3 regions of the Salicibibacter cibi genome follow, and region 3 is predicted to be linked to each of the others. Evidence: a T-box and tRNA genes for the amino acid it is inferred to sense, from the RefSeq annotation. Region 3 holds a T-box; the other regions hold tRNA genes.
The links. A T-box is a leader RNA that pairs with one kind of tRNA and senses whether it is charged. The one in region 3 lies ahead of HUG20_RS14280 (valine--tRNA ligase), so its partner is inferred to be a tRNA-Val.

Region 1: it has a tRNA-Val gene. The T-box ahead of HUG20_RS14280 (valine--tRNA ligase) is inferred to sense a tRNA for this amino acid. The anticodon was not compared.
Region 2: it has a tRNA-Val gene. The T-box ahead of HUG20_RS14280 (valine--tRNA ligase) is inferred to sense a tRNA for this amino acid. The anticodon was not compared.

What each region holds. Positions count from the first base shown of each region.
Region 1 covers NZ_CP054706.1:126,965-132,243, forward strand. The annotation lists rRNA gene HUG20_RS00585 (23S ribosomal RNA) at 1-2,325, shown strand, start outside; rRNA gene rrf (5S ribosomal RNA) at 2,394-2,510, shown strand; tRNA gene HUG20_RS00595 (tRNA-Val) at 2,520-2,595, shown strand; tRNA gene HUG20_RS00600 (tRNA-Thr) at 2,600-2,675, shown strand; tRNA gene HUG20_RS00605 (tRNA-Lys) at 2,692-2,767, shown strand; tRNA gene HUG20_RS00610 (tRNA-Gly) at 2,773-2,847, shown strand; tRNA gene HUG20_RS00615 (tRNA-Arg) at 2,851-2,927, shown strand; tRNA gene HUG20_RS00620 (tRNA-Pro) at 2,938-3,014, shown strand; tRNA gene HUG20_RS00625 (tRNA-Ala) at 3,029-3,104, shown strand; rRNA gene HUG20_RS00630 (16S ribosomal RNA) at 3,201-4,760, shown strand; tRNA gene HUG20_RS00635 (tRNA-Ile) at 4,872-4,948, shown strand; tRNA gene HUG20_RS00640 (tRNA-Ala) at 4,965-5,040, shown strand.
Region 2 covers NZ_CP054706.1:852,717-857,995, reverse strand. The annotation lists gene HUG20_RS04265 (ArsR/SmtB family transcription factor) at 1-9, opposite strand, end outside; gene HUG20_RS04260 (ArsR/SmtB family transcription factor) at 182-508, shown strand; gene HUG20_RS04255 (permease) at 599-1,486, shown strand; gene HUG20_RS04250 (alcohol dehydrogenase) at 1,500-1,649, shown strand; gene HUG20_RS04245 (hypothetical protein) at 1,998-2,135, opposite strand; tRNA gene HUG20_RS04240 (tRNA-Leu) at 2,646-2,733, opposite strand; tRNA gene HUG20_RS04235 (tRNA-Leu) at 2,828-2,912, opposite strand; tRNA gene HUG20_RS04230 (tRNA-Gln) at 2,951-3,025, opposite strand; tRNA gene HUG20_RS04225 (tRNA-Asp) at 3,042-3,117, opposite strand; tRNA gene HUG20_RS04220 (tRNA-Val) at 3,172-3,247, opposite strand; tRNA gene HUG20_RS04215 (tRNA-Glu) at 3,256-3,330, opposite strand; tRNA gene HUG20_RS04210 (tRNA-Ser) at 3,430-3,520, opposite strand; tRNA gene HUG20_RS04205 (tRNA-Asn) at 3,523-3,597, opposite strand; gene HUG20_RS04200 (SprT family protein) at 3,752-4,201, opposite strand; gene cmpA (cortex morphogenetic protein CmpA) at 4,309-4,452, shown strand; gene HUG20_RS04190 (Tex family protein) at 4,513-5,279, opposite strand, start outside.
Region 3 covers NZ_CP054706.1:2,864,923-2,870,201, forward strand. The annotation lists partial or broken gene HUG20_RS14280 (valine--tRNA ligase) at 1-1,395, opposite strand, end outside; T-box leader at 1,529-1,742, opposite strand; gene HUG20_RS14285 (hypothetical protein) at 1,920-2,129, shown strand; gene HUG20_RS14290 (protein kinase family protein) at 2,433-3,446, opposite strand; gene spoVID (stage VI sporulation protein D) at 3,439-4,530, opposite strand; gene HUG20_RS14300 (hypothetical protein) at 4,664-4,849, opposite strand; gene fmdA (formamidase) at 5,009-5,279, shown strand, end outside.

The DNA.
Region 1 (5,279 bases), 1.1 Mb from region 3:
GGTGATGGCGTGCCTTTTGTAGAATGAACCGGCGAGTGACGATGACGTGCGAGGTTAAGTTGAAGAGACGGAGCCGCAGCGAAAGCGAGTCTGAAACGGGCGCATGAGTATGTCGACGTCGACCCGAAACCGTGTGATCTACCCATGTCCAGGGTGAAGGTCGGGTAACACCGACTGGAGGCCCGAACCCACGTCAGTTGAAAATGACGGGGATGAGGGGTGGGTAGGGGTGAAATGCCAATCGAACACGGAGATAGCTGGTTCTCCCCGAAATAGCTTTAGGGCTAGCCTCGGAGGGAAGAGTCCTGGAGGTAGAGCACGGATTGGATGAGGGGTCCCCACAGGATTACCGAGTTCAGTCAAACTCCGAATGCCAGCGACTTGTTCTCCGGGAGTCAGACGGCGAGTGCTAAGATCCGTCGTCAAGAGGGAAACAACCCGGACCACCGGCTAAGGTCCCCAAGTATGGGTTAAGTGGGAAAGGATGTGGCGTTGCTTAGACAACCAGGATGTTGGCTTAGAAGCAGCCATCATTGAAAGAGTGCGTAATAGCTCACTGGTCGAGTGACGCTGCGCCGAAAATGTAACGGGGCTAAACCCATCACCGAAGCCGTGGCAACTCGAAGAGTTGGGTAGGGGAGCGTTCTGTGTGCCGGGAAGGTTGACCGTGAGGACAGCTGGAGCGCACAGAAGTGAGAATGCCGGTATGAGTAGCGAAAAGAAGGGTGAGAATCCCTTCCGTCGAAAACCTAAGGTTTCCTGAGGAAGGTTCGTCCGCTCAGGGTTAGTCGGGGCCTAAGCCGAGGCCGAAAGGCGTAGGCGATGGATAACTGGTGGAAATTCCAGTACCACCGAAGGCTGTTTGACCGAAGGGGGGACGCAGAAAGGAAGGGCGAGCGCGCCGATGGATAGGCGCGTCGAAGCGACCGAGGCTGTTGGGCAGGCAAATCCGCCCAACGCAAAGGCTGAGGCGTGACCGCGAGGGAACTAAAGTACCGAAGTCCCCGCACCTCCGCTGCCGAGAAAAGCCTCTAGGAAGGCCGACGGTGCCCGTACCGCAAACCGACACAGGTAGGTGGGATGAGAATTCTAAGACGCGCGGGAGAACTCTCGTTAAGGAACTCGGCAAAATGACCCCGTAACTTCGGGAGAAGGGGTGCTCTTGCGGGTGCAAGCCTGCGGGAGCCGCAGTGACAAGGCCCAAGCGACTGTTTACCAAAAACACAGGTCTCTGCGAAGTCGAAAGACGAAGTATAGGGGCTGACACCTGCCCGGTGCTGGAAGGTTAAGAGGACGCGTTAGCCCTAGCGGGCGAAGCGCGGAATTGAAGCCCCAGTAAACGGCGGCCGTAACTATAACGGTCCTAAGGTAGCGAAATTCCTTGTCGGGTAAGTTCCGACCCGCACGAAAGGTGCAACGACTTGGGCACTGTCTCAACGAGAGACCCGGTGAAATTATATGACCTGTGAAGATGCAGGTCCCCGCGACTGGACGGAAAGACCCCATGGAGCTTTACTGTAGCTTGATATTGGGTTTTGATATGGCTTGTACAGGATAGGCAGGAGCCTAGGAAACCGGAGCGCTAGCTTCGGTGGAGGCGCCGGTGGGATACTGCCCTTGCGATATGAAAATCCTAACCTCGAACCGTGAGCCGGTTCAGGGACAGTGTCTGGTGGGCAGTTTGACTGGGGCGGTCGCCTCCTAAATGGTAACGGAGGCGCCCCAAGGTTCCCTCAGAATGGTTGGAAATCATTCGAAGCGTGCAAAGGCAGAAGGGAGCTTGACTGCGAGACGTACTGGTCGAGCAGGGACGAAAGTCGGGCTTAGTGATCCGGCGGCACCGCATGGAAGGGCCGTCGCTCAACGGATAAAAGCTACCCTGGGGATAACAGGCTAATCTCCCCCAAGAGTCCACATCGACGGGGAGGTTTGGCACCTCGATGTCGGCTCATCGCATCCTGGGGCTGAAGTCGGTCCCAAGGGTTGGGCTGTTCGCCCATTAAAGCGGTACGCGAGCTGGGTTCAGAACGTCGTGAGACAGTTCGGTCCCTATCCGTCGCGGGCGCAGGAAATTTGAGAGGAGCTGTCCTTAGTACGAGAGGACCGGGATGGACACACCGCTGGTGTACCAGTTGTTCCGCCAGGAGCATCGCTGGGTAGCTACGTGTGGATCGGATAAGTGCTGAAAGCATCTAAGCACGAAGCCGACCTCAAGATGAGATTTCCCGTGAGACCCCTTAAAGACGATAAGGTAGATAGGTCTGAGGTGGACGCGTGGCGACACGTGAAGCTGACAGATACTAATCGGTCCAATGGTTTATCCACGAATGGGTCATGCACATCCGGCATTCATGCATAAGCGTTATTCAGTTTTGGGAGAATGTCTCCCACGGTCAGGTGGCGATAGCGAAGAGGCCCCACCCGTTCCCATGCCGAACACGGAAGTTAAGCTCTTCAGCGCCGATGGTAATCGGGCGGTAACGCCCCGTGAGCGTAGGACGTCGCCTGGCGAAATTTGTGGAGGGTTAGCTCAGTTGGGAGAGCATCTGCCTTACAAGCAGGAGGTCGGCGGTTCGAGCCCGTCACCCTCCACCATTTTGCCGGTCTAGCTCAATTGGCAGAGCAACTGACTTGTAATCAGTAGGTTGGGGGTTCAATTCCTCTGGCCGGCACCATTTTACATAACATAATGAGCCATTAGCTCAGCTGGCAGAGCATCTGACTTTTAATCAGAGGGTCGGAGGTTCGAATCCTCCATGGCTCACCATTTTAGCGGGAGTAGTTCAGCGGTAGAACACCACCTTGCCAAGGTGGGGGTCGCGAGTTCGAATCTCGTCTTCCGCTCCATAGGCGCCCGTAGCTCAATTGGACAGAGCGTCTGACTACGGATCAGAAGGTTAGGGGTTCGACTCCTCTCGGGCGCGCCATTATTCATAACGGGAAGTAGCTCAGCTTGGCAGAGCACTTGGTTTGGGACCAAGGGGTCGCAGGTTCAAATCCTGTCTTCCCGACCATGATTTTAGGATTAGGGGCCTTAGCTCAGCCGGGAGAGCGCCTGCTTTGCACGCAGGAGGTCAGCGGTTCGATCCCGCTAGGCTCCACCATCAATTGCCCATTGAAAACTGAATGAAAGCCAAGCGAACGAATGAAGAAATGAAGCCAGCGCTTCCGGCACCCCCCGTGTGGGAAGCGGAACTACTTTTATGGAGAGTTTGATCCTGGCTCAGGACGAACGCTGGCGGCGTGCCTAATACATGCAAGTCGAACGGGCCCCCGAAGGTGCTTGCACCTTCGGGAGGCCAGTGGCGGACGGGTGAGTACCACGTGGGCAACCTGCCGTTGAGCTGGGGATAACACCGGGAAACCGGTGCTAATACCGAATAAGTCCTTTTTCGCACCTGCGAAGGAGGAGAAAGGCGGTCTTTAGGAAGGCCGTCGCTCAACGAGGGGCCCGCGGCGCATTAGCTAGTTGGTGGGATAAGGGCTTACCAAGGCGACGATGCGTAGCCGACCTGAGAGGGTGATCGGCCACACTGGGACTGAGACACGGCCCAGACTCCTGCGGGAGGCAGCAGTAGGGAATCATCCGCAATGGGCGCAAGCCTGACGGTGCAACGCCGCGTGAGTGAGGAAGGTTTTCGGATCGTAAAGCTCTGTTGTGAGGGAAGAACAGCTTTTGGAGGAAATGCCGAGAGTATGCCGGTACCTCACCAGAAAGCCACGGCTAACTACGTGCCAGCAGCCGCGGTAATACGTAGGTGGCAAGCGTTGTCCGGAATTATTGGGCGTAAAGGGCACGCAGGCGGTGAGGCAAGTCTGATGTGAAAGGCCGGCGCTTAACGCCGGAATGGCATTGGAAACTGCCTGACTTGAGGACAGAAGAGGAGAGTGGAATTCCACGTGTAGCGGTGAAATGCGTAGAGATGTGGAGGAACACCAGTGGCGAAGGCGACTCTCTGGTCTGTACCTGACGCTGAGGTGCGAAAGCGTGGGGAGCGAACAGGATTAGATACCCTGGTAGTCCACGCCGTAAACGATGAGTGCTAGGTGTTAGGGGTTTCGATACCCGTAGTGCCGAAGCAAACGCAATAAGCACTCCGCCTGGGGAGTACGACCGCAAGGTTGAAACTCAAAGGAATTGACGGGGGCCCGCACAAGCGGTGGAGCATGTGGTTTAATTCGAAGCAACGCGAAGGACCTTACCAGGCCTTGACATCCTCTGATCGCCTTGGAGACAAGGTTTCCCTTTTGGGCAGAGAGACAGGTGGTGCATGGTTGTCGTCAGCTCGTGTCGTGAGATGTTGGGTTAAGTCCCGTAACGAGCGCAACCCTTGAATGTCGTTGCCAGCATTAAGTTGGGCACTCGACATTGACTGCCGGTGACAAACCGGAGGAAGGCGGGGATGACGTCAAATCATCATGCCCCTTATGGCCTGGGCGACACACGTGCTACAATGGACGGTACAACGGGCAGCGAAGCCGCGAGGTGGAGCGAATCCCCGGAAAAGCCGTTCTCAGTTCGGATTGCAGGCTGCAACCCGCCTGCATGAAGCTGGAATCGCTAGTAATCGCGGATCAGCATGCCGCGGTGAATACGTTCCCGGGCCTTGTACACACCGCCCGTCACACCACGAGAGCCGGCAACACCCGAAGTCGGTGAGCGAACCTTAGGGACGCAGCCGCCGAAGGTGGGGCTGGTGATTGGGGTGAAGTCGTAACAAGGTATCCCTACCGGAAGGTGGGGATGGATCACCTCCTTTCTAAGGAGCTATACCGGTCCCTCGGTGAAGGGATCGGAGGCAAACGCTTGGGCTTTCATTCAGTTTTGAGCGGGCAATTTGCAACTGATATTCCTACATATTTTCACAGATGGGCCTGTAGCTCAGTTGGTGAGAGCGCACGCCTGATAAGCGTGAGGTCGGTGGTTCGAGTCCACTCAGGCCCACCATCTGATTTTAATAAATGGGGCCTTAGCTCAGCCGGGAGAGCGCCTGCTTTGCACGCAGGAGGTCAGCGGTTCGATCCCGCTAGGCTCCACCATAAGCGATAAACACAGACGGCACTGCGGTCTGTTTTTTTATGTGATTAAATGGATGTGTAGTTTTTGGAAACTTGGTCTGCTCTCACTTCTCTCCGCCTCTTTTATCCTTATCGGAAATATAATCCTTTTTTATGGCATGAATGCTTTTATTTCAGGCTATCCTGTTACCGTGGATGGCTTTTTTTAATCGGCAAGTGGGCAAGTGCCGACTTGAAAATGCAATGAATTTGTATTATAT
Region 2 (5,279 bases), 1.8 Mb from region 3:
TGTGCTCATATGCATTCTCCTTTTCATAAGCATTATATAACTACCTTATTATATAAGTCAATCGCTATAAACAACTAGTCCTTTTCATCAAATTTTTTTGTTCTAAAGGTTGCATTTTCTTTCTATCAGGCATATAATTCAAGTAAATCAAAAAAAATTGATTTGAAATGAGGCATTGAACATGAAAGAAACCATGGCTACATCAAAAGTTGACCAAGATCAGCTTTTTCAAACATATAAAGGGAAATTTAAAGCCCTTGCGGATGAACTTCGTCTAAAAATCATGTATGAATTGAATCAACGTGGCCAAGTATGTGTTTGTGATCTAACAGACATTGTTGGATTACCACAATCGAAGCTGTCCTATCATTTAAGAATATTACTCGATGCGAATTTGATTCTACAAGAAAAAATCGGCACTTGGAATTACTATCGTTTGAATGAAACCGAAGTTAAAAACTTGTTATCCGAAGAACTCTGCTGTATTTTCTATCCAAATAGCCCCTAATCACTGGGGATTACTTTTTGATTATTTAATCAAAAAAAGTTGATGAAGTAATCGCTTATATATCAAAAAAAATTGATTTATAAGGAGCCAATCATGGATACCTTTTTAAGCTTCCTAAACACCTTTTTCATTCTGTTTTTAGAACTGACCGCTTTGTTTATACTCATTAGTTTTTTGGTCAGTTGGTTACAACAAAAGGTGACAGAAGATCGAGTTAGACGCATCCTTAATCGACCAAATAACTGGATTGGCTATCTCTATGGCGTAGGGTTAGGGTCACTAACCCCCTTTTGTTCTTGTTCAACGATACCAATTTTAGCAGGATTGTTATCTTCTAAAGCTCCCTTTGGACCGTCGATGTCATTTTTAATTGCTTCTCCTCTCTTGAATCCAGTGATCATTATCATGATGTTGACCTTGTTGGGATGGGAATTAACCTTATACTACGCAATCGTCATAACCATTTTTTCTATACTTATTGGTGTTGTATGGAGCGCTTTAGGTCTTGAGCAATCGGTGAAAGAAGTGAGAGTGAGAAAGAAAGGGAGTTCAAACGAAGATCAAAATATTTCCAAATGGAAGTTGGCTCTTCAAGATACATGGACGTTCTTTTATCCTTTATTTCCTTACTTGCTTATCGGCGTTTTTATTGGAGCATTTGTTTATGACGTCGTTCCGCAAGAATTTATTGTTCAATATGCCGGAGGAGATAATCCCTGGACGATTCCCATTGCATCAGTGATCGGGATTCCCATGTATATTCGCGCAGAAACCATATTGCCGATTGCGGGCGCCTTAGTTAGCCAAGGGATGGATTTGGGAGCTGTGATTGCCCTTTTAATCGGCGGTGCCGGGGCGAGTATTCCAGAGGTTATTTTATTAAGCAAATTATTTAAACGAAAATTAGTTGTGGCTTTTGTCGTTTCCATTTTGATTGTTGCTATTGGTACAGGATTTATCGTGCAGATCATCCTATAAAGGAGGTGACCCCATGGCCCAAAAAGAATCTAGCTTGAAGAACTTCTTCTCAAAAGCGAAGCCGACTCAAAAAGATTGTTGCAGTGTAGAAATTGAAGAAGTTGAATCCAGTCAGGAGAACTGCAGTGATTCTACCGATCAACAGAAGAAAAACGCGGAATAACATTGTGAAACGCAATGGATAACGACTGGTTTCGAACCGTGTTCAAGGGGCTTCATTTTAAGAAGTCCCTTGTTTTAGTTGAAAATACAATTGAGTGATCCAGAGATTTTTCGTTCTCCACGATGTAATTCAATCATCTCTCTTTTTCAAAAATAGCAAAAGGAGATGGCTGACCGATTGGACGATCATGCTTAGATAAAACCGAACTCGTGTCGGGCAGTCATACATATCGTAGCCAATTGCGTTCATATGATTCCTTTTTGGTTTTTCGTAAGAGTGTATCAGCAATATCTATGGTGGACATGTTTTGAAGTTCATTGGCGCTTAAATTCAGCCCCTTTTCAGCGATCATTTGCCGCCCAACGTCACGGATATAATCGTACATAATGTGGCCATCGGATGTGCATTGATACGCTGGTAATTCATGGACGGCAACATGTTTAACGGGTGCATCAATAAAATTAATGACATAACGGCCGCAAACAAGTAATCCATCTCCTGTTTCCCATGTATCCGGTTCATCCGGCGTTTGACCATCAACGTCGTTCGTACTTTTTTGACGGAATGTCGTTCTTTTATTTTAACCTCCCTCCTTTAGTTAGGGATTGCTGAACAACTTGCAGCTATCAGCTGAAGCCGCTTCCATGGCTTCGTTTTTCCGCTGAAGTCTCGCTATTGCAGCGTCATCCCTCCGTACGTTGCCCGAAATGCAAGGGTTTTTTTGTTTATAGGATGGATTTCCTTGCATCCAGCTTTGACAACACCAACGGAAAATGCTTATATGCCAGTCTTTTTCCGTTATTCAGCAGTCCCTAAATACCGAACTCCTTGCCAAACCATCATATTCAATACATTTTCGCGCCTGTTCATATTTTTATTATATCAACCACCGTGTCTTAGAATTATGTGAATCGATTATACTTCCTTGGACAAATTTTCTAATCAAAATATAAAAAAACCAACACGCTCAAAGTGTTGGTGTGTCAGTATCTTTATTGGTGCGGTCGAGTGGACTTGAACCACCACGGGATTTAACTCCCACTAGGCCCTCAACCTAGCGCGTCTGCCATTCCGCCACGACCGCAATTATAACAATAGAAAAAAGTCTTAAATCATACTAGTTATATCTTTCGCCAGGCCCTCAACCTAGTGCGTTGTGTCATTTCAATACAATAAAATGGTGCGGGCGGTGGGACTTGAACCCACACGTCGTAAGACACTAGATCCTAAATCTAGCGCGTCTGCCGATTCCGCCACACCCGCTTGTGCAACGTCCCCAGCCGTTCATAAGGGGATATAAATGGCTGGGCCAGCTGGATTCGAACCAGCGCATCTCAGGATCAAAACCTGATGCCTTACCGCTTGGCTATGGCCCAACAATAGAAATAAAGATGGCGGGCCTGACGGGATTCGAACCCGCGATCTCCTGCGTGACAGGCAGGCATGTTAACCGCTACACCACAGGCCCTTGTTTGATAATGTTAATGGGTGTTTCCCTTCCTTCTCATTCGTGAGGAAGACATGGTGGAGGGTGACGGGCTCGAACCGCCGACCCCCTGCTTGTAAGGCAGATGCTCTCCCAACTGAGCTAACCCTCCACTGGAAATGGTGACCCGTGCGGGATTCGAACCCGCGTTACCGCCGTGAAAGGGCGGTGTCTTAACCCCTTGACCAACGGGCCATGACGGATATCAGATGTCGGAGGCCGGATGTCGGATTTAATGTACGAATTGGCAAACCAATTCGATTCATTCCGGCTTCTGACTCCTGTAATCTGGAATGGCGGAGAAGGAGGGATTTGAACCCTCGCGTCGCTTGCGCGACCTACACCCTTAGCAGGGGCGCCTCTTCAGCCACTTGAGTACTTCTCCGCTGGCTCCACAGGCCGGACTCGAACCAGCGACCCATCGGTTAACAGCCGATTGCTCTACCACTGAGCTACTGTGGAATGTGAAATAGGTTTAGTTCGTTTTCGACAAATAAGATAGTACATGAATTCAACGAGCATGTCAACTCATAATTGCAAGCAATTGGAACTATGTATTCCGCTTTAAGCGACCTTTTATAATGTACCATAGGAACGTAGCATCGTCAACGCTCTTTCATGATTTTTTTAGTCTCCCACTGCAAGCCCCGCAAACGTATCGGGCCGTATCCATCGCTCGCTTCCGCGGATAAACATGGCCACAATCTTCACATCGATAGTAATATTTAACCGGCAGCGTTCTTCTCATGCCGGGAACCGTTTGGCAATGCCTGGATCCACCCACTTTTTTTAGCAAGTGTTTAAAATCCCTGTCTCTATGTTGGTAGCCCTTGTCCTCTAAATGAAGATGATAATGACACAATTCATGTTTGATAATCGACTTTAATTCCTCGCGGCCGAAGTGCTCTTCATGTTTGGGGTTTATTTCAATGTTATGGCTTGCAAGCATATAGCGTCCGCCGGTTGTTCTTAAACGTGAATTAAAGCGAATATGATGCCGAAACGGCTTCTTAAAATAAAGGTCGGACAAATTTTCCGTTAATCGTTGCAATTGCTCATCCTTCAATCTTGTTCGTCCTCTCTAAAGCGATAAATCATGCTCAACGTTTACAAGCCTTGCGGCATATAATAAAGGAAAGCCTTTAAGGTCTCATGAACAAGGAGGGATCTCAAGTGCCTTACTGGCTAAAAAAACAATTGGCAAAAGCCTATTTTGAAAAAAACCGCTATGAGATTGTCATGCTTAACCAATGTTGGTTCGCGTATTTGAAACGCAATGCTCCAACAAGCGCTATAACAATGGAAAATACGAAATAAGTCTCTTCATACATGTTATCATCCGAATTCCCGTTTTGGAAGAAAAAAACCTGCGGATGCTCACGCAGGTTTTTTCATCGTCAGTGCAATTCTTCCCTTTTTCAAATCAACATCATCCACCCACACACTAACGATGTCGCCGACAGCGACCACTTCTTGTGGGTGCTTAACGAAACGATTGGCAAGCTTTGAAATATGCACAAGGCCGTCTTCTTTTACTCCAACGTCAATGAATGCACCGAAATCGACGACATTTCGGACGGTCCCTTGGAGCTCCATCCCTTTCTCCAAATCCTCCATTGCCATAACGCCCGTTTTCAACAATGGCTGTGGCAAGTCTTCACGGGGATCACGATTCGGGCGAGCCAGCGCTTCCGCAATATCTTGCAACGTCATTTCTCCAACATCCAATTGTTCCGATACCTCGGAAGTATCAAGCAGCCCTACTTTTTCCTTAATCATAGTTGAACCGAGGGCATTTTCGAAAACGTCCATCTCTTGTAACAATTGTTTGCTAACTGCGTAGCTTTCCGGGTGGATCGGCGTTCGGTCGAGTGGCTCGTCTCCGTCTGAGATTCGCAAAAAACCGGCTGCCTGTTCAAATGTTTTCGCCCCTAAACGAGGTACCTCATTCAATTGCTTTCTCGTATTATACTTTCCGTTGTCTTCACGGTATTTGACAATTTGGTTCGCAACCGTTTTATTCAAACCCGACACATGTTGAAGCAGGCTTTGCGAAGCTGTGTTCACATCGACTCCCACTTGGTTGACCGCCGTCTCAACCACAAAATCCAGGGAACTTCCTAGTGATTTGGCACTGACATCAT
Region 3 (5,279 bases):
CCGGCCAGCCCATCGTTGAAAACGGCCAAAGCGCCGAGCTGAACCACGTGTCGAGCACATCGTTATCTTGCTCCCAGTTTTCGCTGTCAGCGGGCGCTTCTTTTCCGACATGCATCTCTCCAGTTTCCTTATGGTACCAAACAGGAATCCGGTGACCCCACCATAGTTGTCTGGAAATGCACCAATCGCGAATGTTTTCAAGCCATTGCAAATACGTATGCTCAAAGCGGGGCGGGACAAAATCGACTTTTTCACTTTCTTCACTTTGCAAGTCAATAGCCGCTTGTGCCAAAGGTTTCATATCCACGAACCATTGGGTGGAGAGATACGGTTCGACGACTGCTCCCGAACGTTCGGAATGGCCGACGGCATGCATGTGCGTCTCAATTTGAAAAAGTGTGCCCACCTCTTGCAAATCCCGGACGATCGTTTTACGGCACTCAAATCGATCAAGACCCTGGTAATCCCTAGCGTTTTCGTTCATGATGCCCGCTTCATCCATCACTAACACTTGGGGCAGATCATGACGCTCCCCCATCTCAAAGTCGTTCGGGTCATGCGCCGGGGTGATTTTCACCGCACCCGAACCAAATTCACGTTCCACGTATTCATCAGCAACAATCGGGATCTCCCTTTCAACAATCGGCAAAATCACCGTTTCCCCGATCAATGCCTGATAGCGTTCATCATCCGGATGCACCGCAACTGCCGTATCTCCGAGCATCGTCTCCGGGCGGGTTGTTGCCACTTCTATATGGCCTTCGCCATTTTTTAATGGGTATTTCATATGGTACAGTGCGCCTTCGACCTCTTTATATTCCACTTCGATATCGGAAAGTGCCGTTTGGGCAGCCGGGTCCCAATTGATAATATACTTCCCCGATAAATGACGCCTTTTTCATAAAGCCGGACGAATACTTCCCGAACGGCATTGGAAAGGCCATCATCAAGCGTGAATCGCTCTCGCGTGTAATCGAGGGACAAACCGAGCGTCGCCCATTGTTCACGAATAAAATTCGCATATTCTTCTTTCCAATCCCAACTGACGTCAAGAAATTTTTCACGTCCAAGATCATGGCGGTTTTGCCCCTTTTCTTTCAGGTGGGCCTCCACTTTTGCTTGGGTGGCAATCCCAGCATGATCCATCCCCGGCAGCCAAAGCATATCACGGCCTTCCATTCGCTTTTGGCGTGCAATAATGTCCTGGAGCGTCACATCCCATGCGTGTCCGAGATGAAGACGACCGGTCACATTCGGAGGGGGAATCACAATCGAAAAAGGTTCTCCTTGGCGTTCTCCCTGTGTCGTCGCTTCAAAATAACCATTATTTACCCAAAACGGATACCATTTCGCTTCCGTCCGTCTTGGATCATATTTCTTTTCCATATCTGCCATTTTTTAAAGCCTCCTTAAAATGTTAGAAAACTAAGGTTTTCGCCAAGCTTTATGGCGAACAGCCTTAGTTGCACTTATGTAGGTAAGAAAGTTGATTTATACTTTCTTACCTACCAAAAAAGCGCTTCCTCCCTCAAAGGACGAAAGCGCTCGCGGTACCACCTTTGTTTATGAACGTTGATTCATACACTTGGATAGCTGTAACGTAGCCAACGGCCGTTCTTACTTTTATTCGGAACAGCAGCTACACAGACGACTTCAGCATGAGAGCTCCCGGAACCTTCCAGCCGTGGATTCCTTCTCTGAAGAGAGATCAGCGCCTACTCCTTCCGTTTCATTGCTTTTGGTTTACCTCATTATTTTCCTTTATTCTACGCAACCGAAACAATTTCGTCAACGAAGGAAATAAAAGGTATCAGCCCCTATTCCCCACACATAGGATGTATTAATGATGATAAACGTTTGGCTTTTCCCCCGACATGTTATGTTTTTTGATTGCACAAGGAAAGGGGAAGGAATCTGTCATGACACGCCATTATTATAAACCGCCACCCGGATATGGAAAAAAACGCCCACCCTCGTTTTTTAAGTGGCGGTATGCCGCTGCACAAATCTTATTGATCATTATTTGCTTTCAAACGATACGAACGATTTTTTTGCCTACGACGTTTGATGTGCTTCTATTAGTCATTCTTGTTTCTTCTTATTGGTATTTCCGAAAAAAACCATATTGATACGTTTCTCGTACAAGCCGGTGAAATGTCTTCGGCCCGTTGCCACGCTACTGTCCGTTACACAGGTGTCGTTCTGGACACTTCGAGTATTTCCATCACCCTCATGAAAACCAATTGCGCAACATCCTTTTGCTTTCGGGCTCCGTAACCCTTTCCTGAGAACCGGAAGCTTGGCTTCCATTCGGTTTCGGGCACTATAAGCCGTTCATGGCAACCGTACGCCCAGCTTTTTTCATATTTAGGCATCATAGTTCGATTATTTGCAAAGGGCTTGGCGCCTACATAAAAAACGACCATGCCGGACTAGGAACTTTGCATGGCCGCTTCCTGTTTTTCCTTCCATTGCATCATTTGTAGCAAATAACGCAAACTGCTTAATTTGGATTCCAACATCGCCGTCCATTGATGTTCCGCATAGCGCAGAGGTTCTGTCGCATACGCTTGCGCAAACGCCAATATCGGTGCAGGGGTAAGCATGAGCGCTTTTAAAAGGCCGGTGTCTGCTTCCCCCCAGCTAGGCCCGTGGGCTTCATATGTGCCAAAAAGCTGTTTGCTCTCCAACGGATCGAAAGGATAGTGACAGGCCAAATCTTGATAAAAATAGGCAAGGTCATATGCAGGATGCCCGGGACCGCTCGTTTCCCAATTCGTAAACCACGCATTTCCATCCGCAGCAATAAGCCCATGTTCCAACGAAGGCCGGCCATGACAAAAAGCAAAGCGATATCCCTCTTTTTCCTTGACTTGCCGCGCCCATTTCTGAAACCCTTTTTTCATCTCCCCAAACATCATTTCATAAAATGGATACCCGTTTAAAAAGGTAAGCTCAAATGGGGAAAGAAACCTGGATTGTTCAAACTGGTCAGCCAACCGGTTCATTAGCAATTGATCTTGTTGCCAACCCTGCTGCACTTCGTTTTTGTACGTGGACAGTTCGTCTTCGGTCATATCCTCTTCGTCTTCGGAAATTTTATGATTAAGGGCAAGAATCGTTAATAGTCTAAGTTCTTTTGGGGGCGGAGACATTAGCGGTTGTTCCTCAACCCAAGGTTCCAGATAAAAATAATGACGATTCGTTTCAAACATAGACATATCACCCCTCCTATTCGTAAGAGGGATGATACCTTTCATGCCTGCACGCTCCGCATATCGTAAGTGATGAAGAAAATGTTCACGTTCCTGCGGCGTCTGTTCCCACCGTTTCAGCGCAAATAGGCCATCTTGCGTTTCGATTTTAACAACGCGTTCACTCTGCCAATCCCAGTGTGCATTTTGAAGACCGACTTGAATTAAAAGTTCTTCAATCCCGTCATTCATTCGCGGATTGCACCGGGATATAAATAATTTCCCCTTGATCAACGTGATTGATGTCCATTCTGTTCCATCTGAGCAACTGTTGGACTGTACATTCATAGCGATCGGCAATGGTATCCAAGGACTCGTTCTCTTGAATGATACACATCCGCATTTTCGTAAAAGATTCCCGATCGTCACTTCCCAACATTTCCGTCAGGTAAAGGGCATTATCCCGCTTGTTTGTTTTTGGTGTCTCCTCGTCATCGGCCGGTGACGCATCTTTTCCCTCGTCGTTAGCCTGTACGACCTCATATTCCGATACTTCTTCTTTTTCCGGCTCGGCATTGGAATGATCGGCATCACCCCTTGACAGTATGGTTTCTTCCATTTTCTGTAATTTTTCCGGCACCGATTCTTTTTGCGTATCAACGTCGGTTTGCTCTTCTTCCGCGGGAGCCTCGTCTTCGATTTCCGGTTCCAGTTGTTCAAAATTCAGGGCCGGTCCTGATTCCTGTTCTTGTTCTTCTTCCTCTGTATCCTCACGTAACGCCTCGGTATCATCAGAGGGCGGATGTACATCCTCATCCTTGGGTAGCGGTGCTTTCACTTCGTGTGTGAGCGTTGGGAACCCTTCCGGTGTTGGGCTGGATTCTCTATTTGTATCCTCGCCCTCCTTCATACCCGTAATGGTTACGTCAGCTGTTAACTGGATGCAACTTGGTTCCGGCAAATCATAATCAAAACTGTCGATTTGAACATATAAATCATCCAAACTTTGAATACGATGGAGCGGGATGGTTACATCGACGGGAAAAAAATGCTTGATCTCCCGTTCTCCAGCATCTGTCGTGCTCAAACGATCCGCCGTTTGCGGTACTTCCCCTTGCCTTTGGTTATCATATGTGTCATCTTCGTTGTTTTCATAAGGTTGATACTTGCCGACGAGATGTAATCCTCCTTTAATGAGCACTTCATGATTATCCTCTTGCATCGTAATTTCCGGCTCTAATTCCAATCCGAGAATGGATTGAATACGCTCGCCTTGATCAAGCCATATCGCTTCTTCAAGGTTGAAAGATAAAGCTGATGGTTGTTCTTGGGTCACGGTTTGTTCCCCCTCTTCGTTAAAAATACGTCCGTCCCACCGTTTTCTCGTACGCTACCAACGTATGTGTCCGAATGGGCGGTTATGACTGGTTTCTTCAGTGATGGTGGGGAGGGGGACAATTATTTGTTTATCATAAGAGCGTATCGGGTAGATATAAATAGGGGTTGCAGAACAACTTGCAGCTATCAGCTGAAACCGGGATGTCGCTTCCATGGCTTCGCTTTCCGCGGACGAACGGGCAAGCCTCCTCGCTAAAGGCGCTGCGGGGGCTTGACACGTCCGTTTTTCCGCTGGAGTCTCGCCATTGCAGCTTCATCCCTCCGTACGTTGCCAGAAGTGCAAGGGTTTTTGCTTATAAGATGGATTTCCTTGCATCCAGTTTTGGCAACACCAACGGAAAATGCTTATGTGCCAGTCTTTTTCCGTTATTCAGCAGTCCCTAAATAGGCATATTTGGAATCAGGAGGATTTTTAAATGTCTGAAAAATTGTACAAAGTAGATCTTTCCAAGTCTATGGACAAGCAGGAAATACCCGGTCATAACCGCTGGCATCCGGATATACCGCCTGCATTTAGCGTCAACCCCGGCCAACAATTCAAAATGGAGTGTTTGGACTGGACAGATGGACAAATTAACAATAACGATGATGGGACAGAAATTCGGGATGTCAATTTAAATCGCGTGCACGTATTAAGTGGTCCCGTGGAAATCAAGGGGGCGGAGCCAGGAGATTTACTTGTCGTCG